One region of the Streptomyces sp. NPDC085900 genome, then DNA from elsewhere that is predicted to be linked to it. Evidence: riboswitches for the same ligand, from Rfam matches in the RefSeq annotation. Region 1 holds a riboswitch; each other region holds the start of a gene.
The links. A riboswitch is a leader RNA that binds a small molecule or an ion and turns the genes downstream of it on or off. The one in region 1 is predicted to bind cyclic di-AMP.

Region 1 (3,874 bases):
AGCGCACGAGCTTCGGGCTCAAGACGATGGATCCGTACTCGAAGCTGCTGGAGGAACGGATCGTCTTCCTCGGGACGCAGATCGACGACACCTCCGCCAACGACGTGATGGCGCAGTTCATGCACCTCGAGTACCAGGACCCGGACCGGGACATCTCGCTGTACATCAACTCCCCGGGCGGCTCGTTCACCGCCATGTCGGCGATCTACGACACGATCCAGTACGTCGGCTGCGACGTGGAGACGATCTGCCTGGGGCAGGCGGGCTCCTCGGCGGCGGTGCTGCTGGCGGCCGGCACGCCGGGCAAGCGGTCCGCGCTGCCGGGCGCGCGCATGGTCATCCGTCAGCCCGCGCTGTACGAACCGGTGCAGGGTCAGGCCAGCGACCTGGCCATCCAGGCCGACGAGCTGTCACGGCTGCGCACCCGCCTGGAGGAGATGCTGGTACGGCACACGGGGCGGTCCCGGGAGCAGGTGACCGAGGACATCGAGCGCGACAAGATCCTCGACGCCCAGGAGGCGGTGGAGTACGGGCTGGTGGACCGGATCGTCCCCAGCCGCAGGTCCCCCCTCGCGCCGCCCGCGGGGAGGTGAGCGGCCGGTGCTGCCACCCGAACTCCCGCCGCTGCCCGCCCTCACGCGCGCCGAGGGCGAGTTGATCGACCGTTACCTCGACGTGGTCGACCTGCTCGGCCGCATCAACCCGGCGCACCACGGAGACACGTACCGCGGCCTCCGCGCCGCTCAGGCGCTGGTGACCAAGGCGGCCGAACTGCGCGACGCCCTGGTGCTGATGCACCAGCGGGGCGAGACCGAACTGCACGCCCCCACGCTGGGTCGGGCCATGCGGGTGCTGGACGGCGAGCGGCGTACGGCACGGGTCACCGTGCCGCCGCAGTCCGACAGTTGACGCGACCGTCCGGACCGGGCTTGAAACGGACCAAACGGCGTACCCCCTTTTGGAGTAGACGCGGCTGCTGTTTCGGGACCGTTCCGGTTGCGCAACACGCGTACCCAAAGGGCGGAATGGGACGTTCCGCCCCTGGTCCGGGGCTCCTCGATACCGCGACGGCTGTTCGAAAAACAGGGTGTCCACCCGAACGGGTGAGTGGTGAGTAACGCCACAAATCCCCGATTCCATTGGGATTTTCGGACATCAGTGAGCCAAGATCCCTGTCTGACGACAAGCCCCCGCCACAGCGGCGGGGCGATCCGGGCGGACGCCGAGTCCTGCCGCCGCCCGGATGACCGGTCGACAGGAGTGGATCGGCAGGAGTGGAGGACCCAAGCACGACGGGTCGCCGGCACGGTCACGCCATGACCGGACCGAGCAGCCCTTGGGGTGAAGCCGCAGCAGCGGCCGGGCAACTTCGCCAGCCCGAATCCGACAGGTCATCCTTCACAGGCGGCTGACGAAGGGTTGCGCATGACTGCGCTCAATCGTGTCCCGTCGCTGATGGTCCGGGCCGGCACGGCCTCGGCCCTCACTCTCGCCGCAGTGGGCGGCTCCGTCGTGCTCCCGGGCGTCGCCACCGACGCCGCGGCCGCGACGACGGCGACGAAGGCGCTTCAGGTAGCGGCGTCCAAAAAGGGATCCCCGTACAAGTGGGGCGCCACCGGACCGCGCCGCTTCGACTGCTCGGGGCTCACGCTGTACTCGTTCAAGAAGGCGGGCAAGAAACTGCCTCGTACGGCGGCCCAGCAGTACAACAAGTCCCACCACATCTCCGCGAGCCACCGCAAGGCCGGAGACCTGGTGTTCTTCCACTCGGGCTCGAACGTCTACCACGTGGGCATCTACGCCGGGAAGGGGAAGATCTGGCACGCCCCGAAGACCGGGGACGTCGTGAAGCTCCAGAAGATCTGGACCAGGAGCGTCTGGTACGGCCGGATCAGCTGACTCTCCCGTGGGGGTGGCGGCACCCTGACCTGCCGTCACCCCCACGGGGCTCGACACTTCTTCGCACCCAGGCGTATCGCGCCTGGGCGTCTTGGTTCACGGCTCCTGCTGCCCCGCCGTGACCGGCTGGGCCGGAACGGTCCACGGCAGTTCGATGGAGACCGTCTTGCCGCCCTCTCTCGTGGGCCGCACCCGCAGCTTGCCGCCGCACTCGGCCGCCAGCCAACGGATGATCACCATGCCCCGGCCGTTGTCCTGCTGGACCGCGGCCGGCAGCCGCTTGGGGAAGCGCGGATGGCTGTCGGTGACACCGATCCGCAGTTGCTCGTCACGGTCGAGCCGCAGGTCCACCGTGAAGGTGGGGGACTGCCCGAAGGTGTGCTGTACCGCGTTGGTGGCCAGTTCGGAGACAATGAGGCGGATCGTCTCGGCCGCTTCGGTGTGGGCGGGCAGACCCCATTCCGCCAGCGTGGTGACCACGTAGCCGCGAGCGGCGGAGACCGAGGCCGGCTCGCTCGGCAGAGTGACGGATGCTTCCAGGTGGTCTGCCATGGCGACGTCGTCCCTTTCCCACGGGACCGGAGTCCGACATGGAGCGGATGGTTCGAGTACGGTCCCGGACTGGTGCTTCTTCGCCAGACTGCCATTACCGCGACGGTCACGGGTGGCGATCCACCAAGATATGCATATATCTGTCGCTCAAAGCGGTGAACTCTACGACGGAAGACCGTATTTGGGCGCCCCGGAAGGAGTAAGGAGTACCGCATGCAGAACGGTCCCGCGGTGCGCCGCCGCAAGCTGGGCGCCGAACTGCGCGCCCTGCGCACGGGGGCGGGCCTCACCAGTGGTGAGGCGGCCCGGCTCGTGGGCTGGCACCAGTCGAAGGTGAGCCGGATAGAGACGGGCGCCAGCGGGGTGAAACCGGCCGATGTGCGGTTACTTCTCGACGCCTACGGTGTCGCGGACTCCCAACTGCGCGAGTTGCTTTTGGTGTTGGCGGGCTCCGACGAGGGGGGCGGGCGCCACCACTGGTGGCACGCCTATCGCGGAATTCTCCCGCCCACCTATCGCGACTTCATCAGCCTCGAGTCGCAGGCGAGCGCGATGCGCACGCTGGAGACGTCCGTCGTGCCCGGTCTGCTGCAAACGCCCGAATACGCGCGTGCGGTCACCCGCGCGGCGGTCGACGGACTGGACGACGAACGGCTGGACGCTCTGGTCGAGGTGCGGCTGGCCCGGCAGGACGTACTGCGCGCGGATCCGCCGTTGGAGCTGGCAGCGGTCCTGGACGAGGCGGTGCTGCACCGGGAGATCGGCGGTCCGGACGTCATGGCACGGCAACGCGAACGGCTCCTGGAAGCGGCCCGTCTGCCCCAAGTTCGGCTTCAGGTGCTGCCGTTCGCCGCCGGGGCACATGTCGGTGTCACAGGCCCTTTCGTAATCTTCTCATTTTCGCGCACTTCTGATCTGGACGTGGTTGTTCTCGACCACTTGACGAGTAGCCTCTACCTCGAACGGAAAGAAGACCTGGAGGCCTATACACAGGCCTTCAACGCCCTTCGGATTCATGCCCTTTCACCCGAGGACTCGTTGGATTACATCGCCGCGACAGTTTGACGGCGCGTAAGGAGGCACCATGTCCGCACTGCCTCGGAACGTACCTTCCAGCACCGAACTGCACGGCGTGCGGTGGCTGCGCAGCAGCTACAGCACGGGAGCGAACAACTGCGTCGAGACGGCACTGCCGCACTCCGGCCCATGGTCCGGACTGCTCGCGGTGCGCGACTCCAAGGACACCGCGGGACCCGCGCTGCTCTTCTCCCCCGAGAGCTGGGCGGGCTTCCTCGCGGTCGTCAGGTCCTGATCAGTCCGTGATCGCGCGGCACACGGCCGTGTCACGCCGACTCATGGTCGCGTCTCGCCGATCACCTTCACCGCATGTTCGATCTGCGCCCCGGAGAGGTCCGCGCGGGCG
Region 2 (3,874 bases), on a different contig from region 1:
CGGGCCCCACGGTCCAGGGCCACGGGCCGTGATCAAGGGCAGGAACCGGTACGGGAGTTGACCGAGTGACGCCGGTGAACGGGGCGGTCGTCCGGTTCGCGATGAGTCGGCGGTGCGTCCTGTCCGTATTCTCTGATCATGGCCGCACCCACCGCATATGCACTCATCGCCACCGACCTGGACGGCACCCTTCTGCGAGGCGACGACACGCTGTCCGACCGGTCCCTCGCCGCCCTCGCGCGCGTGGCGGAGTCCGGGGCCCGGCACCTCGTGGTGACCGGCCGCCCGGCCCCCAGAGTGCGGCCGCTCCTGGACGATCTGGGCAGCACGGGGCTCGCGGTGTGCGGGCAGGGCGCGCAGGTGTACGACGCCGGCGCGGACCGTCTGCTGTGGTCCGTCACGCTGGACCGGGAGCTGGCCGAGACGGCCCTCGGCAAGATCGAGGCCGAGGTGGGCCAGGTGTACGCGGCCGTCGACCAGGACGGCGTCGACGGGCTCACGCTCATCGAGCCCGGGTACCTGATGCCGCACCCGACCCTGCCCGCCGTACGCGTCGACCGGCGCGACGACCTGTGGTGCGAGCCGATCAGCAAGGTGCTGCTGCGCCATCCCTACCTGTCCGACGACGAGTTGGCGGCGACGGCGCGGTCGGTGGTCGGTTCCCTGGCCACCGTCACCATGTCGGGACCCGGGACCGTCGAACTCCAGCCATGCGGCATCACCAAGGCGACGGGCCTCGCGCTGGCCGCCGAACACCTCGGCCTGGGCCCGGGGGAGACGCTCGCGTTCGGCGACATGCCCAACGACATCCCGATGTTCGACTGGGCCGCCCGGGGCATCGCCATGGCCAACGCCCATCCCGAGCTGAAGGCGGTGGCCGACGAGGTCACCCTGTCGAACGAGGACGACGGCATTGCCGTCGTCCTCGAGCGGTTGTTCGCGCGGGTCTAGGACCTGACGGTCCTTCGCCTCGCCGGCCTAGTAGGCGCCGTAGACGTTGTCGATGGAGCCGTAGCGCTGGTACGCGTAGTTGCAGGCGGCGGTGATGTTGGCGACCGGGTCGTAGGGGTCGTACGCCGTGCCCGCGACGTGGTAGGCGGCGAACGTCGGGTCGATCACCTGCAGCAGGCCCTTGGAGGGGGTGCCGGCCAGGGCGTTGGAGTCCCAGTTGTTGATGGCGTAGGGGTTGCCCGAGGACTCGCGCATGACGTTGCGGTAGATGCCGTCGTACGTGCCGGGGATGCCGTGCTGGGCCATGACCTGCAGGGACGCCCGGATCCAGCCGTCGAGGTTGTTGCTGTAGCCGAGCGACGACGCGGTGACGACGCTGTCGGTCGCCGCGGAGGCGCTGGTCGCGCCGACGACCGGAAGGGCGAGAACGGCGGCGCCCGTTCCGATGACGGCGAGCTTGCGGACGAGGCGGGATCGCTTGGTGAGGCGGTGGCGAGCGGTTGCGGGCATGGCGGGTTTCCTCTCCGTCGCCTGCGAGGTGAGCTGTCGGGTTCGGGCGGGAGCTGCCCGGCCGCGCCGCCGTACGACGACACGACTTCACCCCAAGCCGGTGAGGGCGTCCTGGGACGCCCGTCCGGCGGCTTACCTGGTTCCCCCGCTCCTGCCGTGCGTGAGTTGGTCGATGGTGGAGAACGGGCGGCGGCAGGATTAGGCGTCCGCCCGGCAAGGCGGGAACGTATGCGACAGCACATGTCCGGAACAAGCGGCGGAGTCACACATCGGGCCGCTTGACCTCGGTGTGGGGGCTTTGGGGTGCTTGATCCTTTGCGCTTGCCAAGCCTCAACTCGCTTTTCCGGGAAGGTGGATCGGCCGAAATCGCCCGGAATGTGGATCTTGGCGTCGAGTGAGCCAAGTCACGGGTGTCGACAAGCGCGTCAAATCGGGCAATGGGCCCAACTCATAGTCAATGGGCGGCCCGTGGGAGTTCGCTCGCCCTCGGGGGCCCTCGCTCCGGGTGATGCCTTTGCGTGTGTCGCCCGGGGTCGTGCGCCGGAACCCCCGTAACCCCTTGAGTCCCCGGGAGCGGCCGCCATGTCCATGCCGTCACGGCCCGGGCGCGTCGAAAGGGGAATCGCCCCCCGCAGAGCAAGTCAGTAAAAATGCATTGTTATGAGGTGATCAGAAACATACCGGGCGTGATCCCATACCGCCCCTGCTGGACGGGCGGGCGGCATGGGTGATCGAAAGGCGACCGGATACGCTGACTTGAGTGATGGCAGCGACCTATCGACAAACCGCGTAACCAGCCAGTAGACACCAGCAGACAGGAGACCCCTCGTGACCGTCGTCGGGCCGTTCGGGCTGAGCGTGCGGGACCAGGCTCTGGAAGCCGATGTCCAGGCCGGATTGGTGGCTGTCGAGGAGGGCCTGCTCGAAGCCACCAAGAGCGAGGTCCCCTTCATCACGGAGGCCGCCCAGCACCTGGTGCGAGCGGGTGGAAAGCGCTTCCGCCCGCTGCTGGTGATGCTCGCCGCCCAGTTCGGTGACCCGTATGCGCCCGGCGTGGTGCCGTCGGCCGTGGTCGTGGAGCTGACCCACCTCGCGACGCTCTACCACGACGACGTCATGGACGAGGCGGCCGTGCGCCGCGGGGTCGACAGCGCGAACACCCGCTGGGGCAACTCGGTGGCGGTCCTGACCGGCGACTTCCTGTTCGCGCGCGCCTCCCACATCCTGGCCGACCTCGGCCCGGAGGCGGTGCGGGTGCAGGCCGAGGCGTTCGAGCGGCTGGTCACCGGGCAGATCCTGGAGACGGCGGGGCCGCAGGACGGCCGGGACCCGGTCGAGCACTACCTGGACGTGCTCAGCGGCAAGACGGGGTCGCTGGTGGCCGTGTCGTGCCGGTTCGGCGCGATGATGTCGGGCGCCGACGAGACGGTCGTGGACGTGCTGACCCAGTACGGGGAGCGGCTGGGCGTCGCCTTCCAGCTCGCCGACGACGTCCTGGACATCGCCTCCGACTCGCACGAGTCCGGCAAGACGCCCGGCACGGACCTGCGCGAGGGCATCCCGACGCTGCCGGTGCTGCGGCTGCGCGAGCGGGCGCAGCGGCTCGGGCTGGCCGAGGACCTCGCGCTGTGCGAGCTGCTGGACTCCGACCTGAGCGACGACGCGCGGCACGCGGAGGCACTGGCCGGGCTGCGGGCGCACCCCGCGCTGGAGCAGGCGCGCCGGGACACCGTGCGGTACGCGGAGGACGCCCGGTCGGCGCTGGCTCCGCTGAAGGAGTGCGACGCCAAGGTGGCGCTCATGGAGATGTGCGACGCCGTGGTGCATCGGGCGGGTTGATTCCGTCCCGGAATGAGCTGATTTCCTCCCGTTGCCCCTGGGGATCCCGCCATCGGGGCAATTCGGTGTGACGTACGTCATATGGGTGAGCTGAGCCCTGCTCGTGATCCCGCCGTACGCATGGCCAGAAGGCCGGCGCAGGCGGTGTCGGCCGGTCTGCGGGGAGAAAACAGAATCATGCGCGTTCACGCGACGTTCTCGAAGCGCGGCAAGAGCCTGATCACGACGGCTGTCACGGTGGCCGCCCTCGGTGGTGTCGCCGCCGCGGCGACCCCAGCCTCCGCCGCCGGAGGCGACGACGGCACCGGCACGGGGGTGACCCTCCTCGCCACCAGTCTGCGCGGCGCCAACGAGGTGCCCGTGCCGGGCGGCCCGGCCGTCGGGGACAAGGACGGCGCCGCTCTGGAGTTCATCAAGATCGACGGTGACCGGGTGTCCGTCGCCGTCACCTGGCGCGGCACCGGCAGGCCGACCGCCCTCCACATCCACCAGGGCGCCAAGGGCACCAACGGCGACGTCAGGATCGACTTCAGCGGCCTGCTGAAGCACAGCAGGCGGCACAGCGTCACCGGC
Region 3 (3,874 bases), on a different contig from region 1:
TTGTAGGGCAGGCCGACGCGGATGAAGACCTCTTCGAAGACACGGGACTGGGCGTTGGTGCGGTAGAAGACGGCGACGTCGCCGGCCTTCGCGTCGCCCGCGTCGGTGAGACGGTCTATCTCGTCGGCGACGAACTGCGCCTCGTCGTGCTCGGTGTCGGCGACGTAGCCGGTGATGCGCGCGCCGGCGCCGGCGTTGGTCCACAGGTTCTTCGGGCGGCGGGACTCGTTGCGCTCGATGACGGCGTTGGCCGCGGAGAGGATCGTCTGGGTGGAGCGGTAGTTCTGCTCCAGCAGGATCGTCGTCGCGTCCGGGTAGTCCTCCTCGAACTGGAGGATGTTGCGGATCGTCGCGCCGCGGAAGGCGTAGATCGACTGGTCGGCGTCGCCGACGACGCACAGTTCGGCGGGCGGGACGTCGTGCTCGTTCGGCGGGACGTCCTCGTCGTGGGCGCCCGTGCCCACGAGCTCGCGCACCAGCGCGTACTGCGCGTGGTTGGTGTCCTGGTACTCGTCGACCAGGACGTGCCGGAAGCGGCGGCGGTAGTGCTCGGCGACGTCCGGGAAGGCGCGCAGCAGGTTGACCGTCGTCATGATCAGGTCATCGAAGTCGAGGGCGTTCGCCTCGCGCAGCCGCGACTGGTACATGGCGTACGCCTGGGCGAGGGTCTTCTCGAAGCCGTCGGTGGCCTGGGCGGCGAAGTCCTCCTCGTCGATCAGCTCGTTCTTCAGGTTGCTGATCTTGGCGCTGAAGGACTTGGGCGGATAGCGCTTGGGGTCGAGCTCCAGGTCCCGGCAGACCAGGGCCATCAGGCGCTTGCTGTCGGCGGCGTCGTAGATCGAGAACGAGGACGTGAAACCGAGCTTCTTGCTCTCGCGGCGCAGGATGCGCACGCACGCGCTGTGGAAGGTCATCACCCACATCGCGTTCGCGCGTGGGCCGACGAGCTGCTCGACACGCTCCTTCATCTCACCGGCGGCCTTGTTGGTGAAGGTGATCGCGAGGATCTGGCCGGGGTGCACGTTCCGCGAGCCGAGGAGGTGGGCGATGCGGTGGGTGAGCACGCGGGTCTTGCCGGAGCCGGCGCCGGCCACGATGAGCAGGGGGGTGCCGGCGTGCACGACGGCCGCGCGCTGGTTCTCGTTCAGCCCGTCGAGGAGCGCGGCCGGGTCGATCGCCGGACGCGGGGCGCCGTCGCGGTAGTAGGAGTCCCGGTCCGGCGGTACGTCGAACTTCCCGCCGAACAGATCGTCCGGAACGGGCTCCGGTACGTGATCGTCCTCGGGCGGTGGCGGGGGTTCCTCGTGGCCGCGGGGGGCCTGGAGGTCCGCCAGGAAGCTGTCGTCAAAGAGGCTGCTCATCGCTCTCCGAGTCTAGGGGGCCCCACTGACAGCCCGCCGCCGCCCTGAGAACATCGCCGGATCCGGACCGGATCCGATACCGCCGCACACGCTGCCGCACCCCTCCGCCACGGTCTGTGACCAGCGGCGACCGGTTGACCAAAGGTCACGAAAATGTATCGGGCATATCGAACATCATCCTTCACAGAGGCCACACGAGTTGGCTACCGTTCCGCGCAGGCCATACGACCCCCACCGGCGAACGTCGCCGGGCCGCGTGGCCTCCGCCGAGTCCGGGGCGCCGCCGCGCCGTCCGGAGCCGGGGACCCAACCGACCTTGGGGTGAATCGGCCCGACCCCCTCGCGGGGAGCGGACCGTAGGGCAACCCTTCCGAACCACCCGCCCGAACCCGACAGCTAACTCGGTAGGCGGAGCATGGAAGGAGTCGCCTCCCTTGGCGTCGCACCGCAAGTCGCGCCCCGCGGGAACGCGTGTACCAGGCATACGCACCCCCGCTCTCGCCACGGCCGCCCTCACCTCCGTGGCACTGCTGTCCCAGACGGCCGACGCAACACCCTCCACCGACGGCCGGCCCAGCCTCGAGGAGGTCGAGAAGAAGGTCGACGACCTCTACCGCCAGGCCGAGTCGGCCACCGAGAAGTACAACGCGGCCAAGGAGAAGACCACCAAGCAGCGCAAGCAGGTCGACACCCTCCTCGACGACGTCGCCAAGCGCGCCCAGAAGCTCAACCAGGAGCGCGAGCAGCTCGGTTCCTTCGCCGCCGCCCAGTACCGCACCGGGGCCGCCGCACCCGACACGGCGACCTTCCTGCTCGCCGACTCCCCGCAGGACTACTTCGACCAGACGCAGCTGATGGGCCGGCTGACCTCACGTCAGAAGACCGCGGTCGACGACTACTTCGCCGAGCAGTCGGCGACGATGAAGAAGCGCGAAGAGGCCTCCCGGAGTCTGGAGACGCTCACCCGGACGCAGAGCGACCTGCAGACCGCCAAGTCCACGGTGCAGCGCAAGCTCAGCTCCGCGCGCGAGCTGCTGTCGAAGCTGACGGCCCAGGAGAAGGCGCGGCTCGCTCAGATCGAGAAGCAGAAGCAGGAGGAGGCCGCCCGCAAGGCCGCCGAGCTGGCCAAGCAGCAGGCGGCCGCGCAGGCCGAGGCAGCGGCCGCGACCCAGGACAGCGGCTCCACGTCCACGTCCGGCACCAGCACCGGTACCGGTACGGGCACCTCGGACTCCTCGTACGCCACCAAGGCCGCGAAGGCGATCTCGTTCGCCCGCGCGCAGATCGGCAAGCCGTACGTCTGGGGCGCCACCGGCCCCGGCTCCTACGACTGCTCCGGTCTCACCCAGGCCGCCTGGAAGGCCGCCGGCGTCACGCTCCCGCGCACCACCTACGACCAGGTGAACGCCGGCACCACCGTCTCCCTCACCGACGCCCAGCCGGGAGACCTGATCTTCTTCTACGACGACATCAGCCACGTCGGCATCTACATCGGCAACGGCATGATGATCCACGCCCCGAAGCCGGGCGCTTACGTCCGCGAGGAGTCGATCTACTACGGCGGCGAGTCCATCATCCACAGCGTGGTCAGACCGGCGTGAGCCCGGCGCGTCAGCGACAACAGGGGCGCACGGCAATCACCGTGCGCCCCATCGCGCCACCACTCGCCCGCGTCAGGTCCACAGCACCGCGATGAAGATGTTCGCCGTGGTGAGCGCGCCCACCAGCCCGAACATGCTCTTGTCCACCTTCTCCTCGTCCCGCTTCACGTAGACCAGGCCGAGGATCACGATCAGCAGGGCCAGCTTCAGGCCGATCTTGACGTTGTTGACGTGGTGGTCGTCGGCCTGGTTGAGGCCGACCAGGATCGCGCCGGTGACCAGCATGGTCAGCGCCCCGTGCAGCATGGCGGGGACGAAGCGGGCCGTGCCCTGCCCCATCGCCTTCATCTGGGTGAGGAAGCCGCCGAGGAGCGCGGCGATGCCGACGATGTGCAGGCCGACGAAGAGATGGATGAGTACGTCCATGAGGCCGGAGCTTAGACAGGGGCGCCAGGGGCACCCGACACCGGCCCTCCTCCATCCGTCGGCCGCATATATGCGCCATAGCACCCCGCCCCCCGGGGGCACCCGAGAACCGTCACATCGGTCACCGCACCGCGTGAACCCGACGAGGCAGGGCCTGGATCACGGTCGCATCCGGTCACCCGGCGCCGCACTCACGGCACTTCCGCACAACGCGTTACCGGACCGACACAGCCAGGTTTAGCGTCCTTCCCCAGGTGACCGGCTCCCCACCGCCGCCCGGGCCAGGGGCGGCAGTCGGCCACCACCGCCGAGAAGGTCCGGCGGCGGCCGCTCCCCCTGTGCGAGCCGCCGCCGGACGCGTAAGCCGCCCCGGACGGGGTGGTCGTACGAAAGGACGTGCAGTCCAGGTGGCAGCGCATCGCAAGCCCGGTCGGCGAGCATCACTGGGCGGCAGCACCGCCCGTACGGCCTTCACGATCGCCCTGG
Region 4 (3,874 bases), on a different contig from region 1:
CCCCGGGTGCGCGGCCGGCGCCGATGACGGCGACGGAGCCGGGTGCCAGCAGGCGGCGTACGGAACGCCCCTCGGCGCGCTGCTCGCGCGCGCGTTGCACGGCGAGGGAGCGGTCGGTGGGTTCGAGGTCGAACTCCAGGCGGACGACGCCGTCCTCGAAGTGGCGCTTCTGGGTGTACCCGGCGTCCGTGAACACCTTGATCATCTTGGTGTTGGCGGGCAGCACCTCGGCGGCGAAGCGGCGGATGCCCCGCTCGCGCGCGACGGCGGCGATGTGTTCGAGGAGGGCGGAGGCGACGCCGCGGCCTTGGTGGGCGTCCTGGACGAGGAAGGCGACCTCCGCCTCGTCGGCGGGCGCGGACGCGGGCGTTCCGTCGGCGCCGATGCGGTCATAGCGTACGGTGGCGATGAACTCGCCGCCGACCGTGGCCGCGAGTCCCACCCGGTCCACAAAGTCGTGGTGCGTGAAGCGGTGGACGTCCTTTGCGGACAGGCGAGGGTAGGGCGCGAAGAAGCGGTAGTACTTCGACTCGTCCGAGACCTGCTCGTAGAAGCTGACCAGGCGATCTGCGTCATCGACGGTGATGGGGCGGATGCGCGCGGTGCCGCCGTCGCGCAGCACCACGTCGGCCTCCCAGTGGGCGGGGTACTCGTGCCGGTCCGACGCGGTCTGCATGGGCCCCAGAGTACGGCTCGCGTCCGACAGCGGCGCGAGGCAGTCTGTGGAGAACCGAAGAGGACGTCGATCGGGCCGAGGCCGCGGCCCGAGCATCCACCCCGGACGGAACGCGAGAACCGCTCCGGAGACTCTTCACGTTGTGGGAAACTGGTCTAGACAACCCTGAACACCGAAGGGCAGCATCACATGGCTGAGCGCCGCGTCAACGTCGGCTGGGCCGAGGGCCTCCACGCCCGCCCCGCTTCCATCTTCGTCCGGGCCGCCACGGCCGCAGGTATCCCGGTGACGATCGCCAAGGCCGACGGCAACCCCGTCAACGCGGCCTCCATGCTGGCCGTCCTGGGTCTGGGCGCCCAGGGTGGCGAGGAGATCGTCCTCGCCTCCGACGCCGAGGGCGCCGACGCCGCCCTCGACCGTCTGGCCAAGCTGGTCTCCGAGGGCCTCGAGGAGCTTCCCGAGACCGTCTGATCGCGGCACCGCAGAAGGGCTCGTCCGAATTACCGGGCGGGCCCTTCGCATTTCCTGTGCCGGGGTCGGGAATTCTCGACGGCGGGCAGCATGAATTAGCCCCCTCGAATTTCCTGCTCTTTGTATACGGCGCTCGTGTTAATGCCGCAGGCTCGACATGTTTACGGCATGTTGCGAGTTCCTCACACCGTTCGCGCCGCCGAATCGCAGCCGGTGCGCGGCGGTCGAGCGCTCGGTGTGCAGGCTCGTGATCGCCCGCGCGCGCTCGGCGTCGCCCCGGGCCACGGCGTCGACGATCGCGCCGTGCTCCGCCCAGGACTCCACGGGGTTGGCCGGCGCGTCCACCGCGTACATCCAGGTGATCTTGTGGCGCAGCTGGGTCAGCATCGAGGTCAGGGCGGGGCTGCCGGAGGCCTGGGCGAGCGTCTCGTGGAACCAGCCCCCCAGAGAGCGCAGATCCTCGCTGCCGCCCCTCCTGGCGCGCTCCTGGCCCAGTCTGACCAGGCCGCGCAGGACCTTGAGGTGGGCCTCGGTGCGCCGCTGGGCTGCCCGGGAGGCACCCAGCGGCTCCAGCAGCATGCGCATCTCCAGCAGGTCGGCGGCCTCCTGCTCGGTCGGTTCCGCCACGCACGCGCCCGCGTGCCGGCGGGTCACCACGAAGCCCTCGGCCTCCAGGGTGCGCAGGGCCTCACGGACGGGGACGCGCGAGACGCCGTAACGACGGGCGAGGAGTTCCTCGGTGAGACGGCCGCCACGCTCGTAGACACCCGCGACGATGTCGTCCCGGATGGCCGTGCACACCGAGTGCGCCGGAATACGCATGACCGACCTCCGTCTTAATCCCCGTGAAACGTCGACGATTGACGTTGTGTCCAGCGACTCTATTGCAATGAGCCGGAATTTCCGACGGGGGGCCGGAATCCATGGATATTTTTTGGACAGAGGGGTGACAGAAACGACGAAAACCCCGGCTCGGGGGAGCCGGGGTCCTCGGAGTCTGGCGGCGCGTCGCTAGACGTTCACACCGTGCGAGCGCAGGTACGCGACCGGGTCGATGTCCGAGCCGTAGTCGGGGGTCGTACGGGCCTCGAAGTGCAGGTGCGGTCCGGTGGTGTTGCCGGTGGAGCCGGAGAGACCGATCTGCTGGCCGGTGACGACCTTCTGGCCGACCGAGACGCCGATGGACGACAGGTGGCCGTACTGGGTGTACGTCCCGTCGTTCATCTTGATCACGATCTGGTTGCCGTAGGCCCCGCCCCAGCCGGTCTGGACGACCGTGCCGTAGCCCACCGCGTGGACGGACGTGCCGCTCGCCGCGTGGAAGTCGATGCCGGTGTGGCTGCCGGAGGACCACAGGGAGCTGCTGGCCTTGTAGCCGGTGGAGACGTACGAGTTGGAGATCGGCGCGACGAAGGAGTTCAGGCGCTTGCGCTCGGCCTCACGGGCGGCGCGCTCCTTGGCCTCGCGCTCCTTCTTGGCGAGCGCTTCGGCCTTCTTGCGGGCGGCCTCCTCGGCGGCCTTCTTGCGGGCGGCCTCCTCGGCGGCCTGCTTCTGGGCCTCGGCCTGCGCGTCGATCTTCTCGGCGATCGAGTCGCCGATGCTGATGACGGGGGTGAAGCCGGTCTGCTCGACGGCGTCGACGGAGTTGTCGGCGGCGAGCGCGGGTGCCGCGAGGGCACCGATCACACCGGTGGTGGCGAGGGCCGCGACGCCGGCGACCTGGGCGGTGGAACGCTTGATCCGGCTGGGACGACGGTGCTTCCCGGTGGCGCACATGAACGCCATGTACAGGCTGGTCCTTTCCTTCCCTCTCGCCTACCGGGTTAGCTGACGGGTTCGGAGCAGGAAGGTCTCCTACGGACCCCCTCGCGGCTCGCGCGGGCGTCCGATTCACCCCAGGGACTGCGGTGGGTCCCCGGCTCCCCTGGCTCGCGCCGTACGGGGACTCGGCGATGACTGTCCGGTGCCGCGGGTGCGGCGCACTGCCTGACGAACAGCCCGCATGACGCTAAGCGGGGCGCCTTTCAATCCCCAAACGGATCGCGGCTTTTGTAGCGCATCCCACAGGGCAGACAGGCATCTCTCCTTCAATTCCGCGCCAATTCGGACATAGAAGGGCCCTAGTGACAGGTCAGTCACCAGGGCCCCTCCACGCGCGCGTGCCGCTACTCGGCGGAAACCACGGTCACTTCACCGATGCCGAGCGCCTCCACCGGCGCCTTGATCTGCGCCGCGTCGCCGACGAGGACGGTCACCAGACGGTCCACCGGGAACGCGTTCACGACCGCCGCGGTGGCCTCCACCGTGCCGGTCGCGGCGAGCTGCTGATACAGCGTCGCCTGGTAGTCGTCGGGCAGGTGCTGCTCGACCTGGTCGGCCAGCGTGCTCGCGACCGCCGCCGCGGTCTCGTACTTCAGCGGCGCCACGCCCACGAGGTTCTGCACGGCGACGTCGACCTCGGCGTCGGTGAGGCCGCCCTCGGCGAGCGTGCGCAGCACCTTCCAGAGGTCGTCGAGCGCCGGACCGGTGTTCGGGGTGTCGACGGAGCCGCTGATGGCGAGCATCGACGCGCCCGTGCCGTCCGGGGCGGACCTGAGGACCTGCCCGAACGCGCGCACACCGTAGGTGTAGCCCTTCTCCTCGCGCAGGACGCGGTCCAGGCGGGAGGTGAGGGTGCCGCCGAGGCAGTACGTGCCGAGCACCTGCGCCGGCCACACGCGGTCGTGC

Region 2: it holds a riboswitch for cyclic di-AMP, as region 1 does, so the genes downstream of both, ACIGDI_RS13620 (transglycosylase SLT domain-containing protein) here and ACIGDI_RS05465 (C40 family peptidase) in region 1, are expected to answer to the same signal.
Region 3: it holds a riboswitch for cyclic di-AMP, as region 1 does, so the genes downstream of both, ACIGDI_RS12705 (NlpC/P60 family protein) here and ACIGDI_RS05465 (C40 family peptidase) in region 1, are expected to answer to the same signal.
Region 4: it holds a riboswitch for cyclic di-AMP, as region 1 does, so the genes downstream of both, ACIGDI_RS29600 (M23 family metallopeptidase) here and ACIGDI_RS05465 (C40 family peptidase) in region 1, are expected to answer to the same signal.

What each region holds. Positions count from the first base shown of each region.
Region 1 is NZ_JBITSP010000002.1:150,304-154,177, reverse strand. Features, by position in the region: gene ACIGDI_RS05475 (ATP-dependent Clp protease proteolytic subunit) at 1-593, shown strand, start outside; gene ACIGDI_RS05470 (hypothetical protein) at 601-909, shown strand; cyclic di-AMP (ydaO/yuaA leader) riboswitch at 1,211-1,422, shown strand; gene ACIGDI_RS05465 (C40 family peptidase) at 1,426-1,899, shown strand; gene ACIGDI_RS05460 (ATP-binding protein) at 1,996-2,451, opposite strand; gene ACIGDI_RS05455 (helix-turn-helix domain-containing protein) at 2,665-3,516, shown strand; gene ACIGDI_RS05450 (DUF397 domain-containing protein) at 3,536-3,763, shown strand; gene ACIGDI_RS05445 (8-amino-7-oxononanoate synthase) at 3,805-3,874, opposite strand, start outside.
Region 2 is NZ_JBITSP010000003.1:897,843-901,716, reverse strand. Features, by position in the region: gene ACIGDI_RS13625 (HAD family hydrolase) at 139-951, shown strand; gene ACIGDI_RS13620 (transglycosylase SLT domain-containing protein) at 979-1,461, opposite strand; cyclic di-AMP (ydaO/yuaA leader) riboswitch at 1,467-1,643, opposite strand; gene ACIGDI_RS13615 (polyprenyl synthetase family protein) at 2,291-3,301, shown strand; gene ACIGDI_RS13610 (CHRD domain-containing protein) at 3,479-3,874, shown strand, end outside.
Region 3 is NZ_JBITSP010000003.1:714,167-718,040, forward strand. Features, by position in the region: gene pcrA (DNA helicase PcrA) at 1-1,361, opposite strand, end outside; cyclic di-AMP (ydaO/yuaA leader) riboswitch at 1,616-1,787, shown strand; gene ACIGDI_RS12705 (NlpC/P60 family protein) at 1,796-2,962, shown strand; gene ACIGDI_RS12710 (hypothetical protein) at 3,035-3,388, opposite strand; gene ACIGDI_RS12715 (NlpC/P60 family protein) at 3,796-3,874, shown strand, end outside.
Region 4 is NZ_JBITSP010000009.1:283,504-287,377, forward strand. Features, by position in the region: gene ACIGDI_RS29585 (GNAT family N-acetyltransferase) at 1-676, opposite strand, end outside; gene ACIGDI_RS29590 (HPr family phosphocarrier protein) at 866-1,147, shown strand; gene ACIGDI_RS29595 (GntR family transcriptional regulator) at 1,286-1,969, opposite strand; gene ACIGDI_RS29600 (M23 family metallopeptidase) at 2,159-2,932, opposite strand; cyclic di-AMP (ydaO/yuaA leader) riboswitch at 2,945-3,109, opposite strand; gene ACIGDI_RS29605 (M16 family metallopeptidase) at 3,313-3,874, opposite strand, start outside.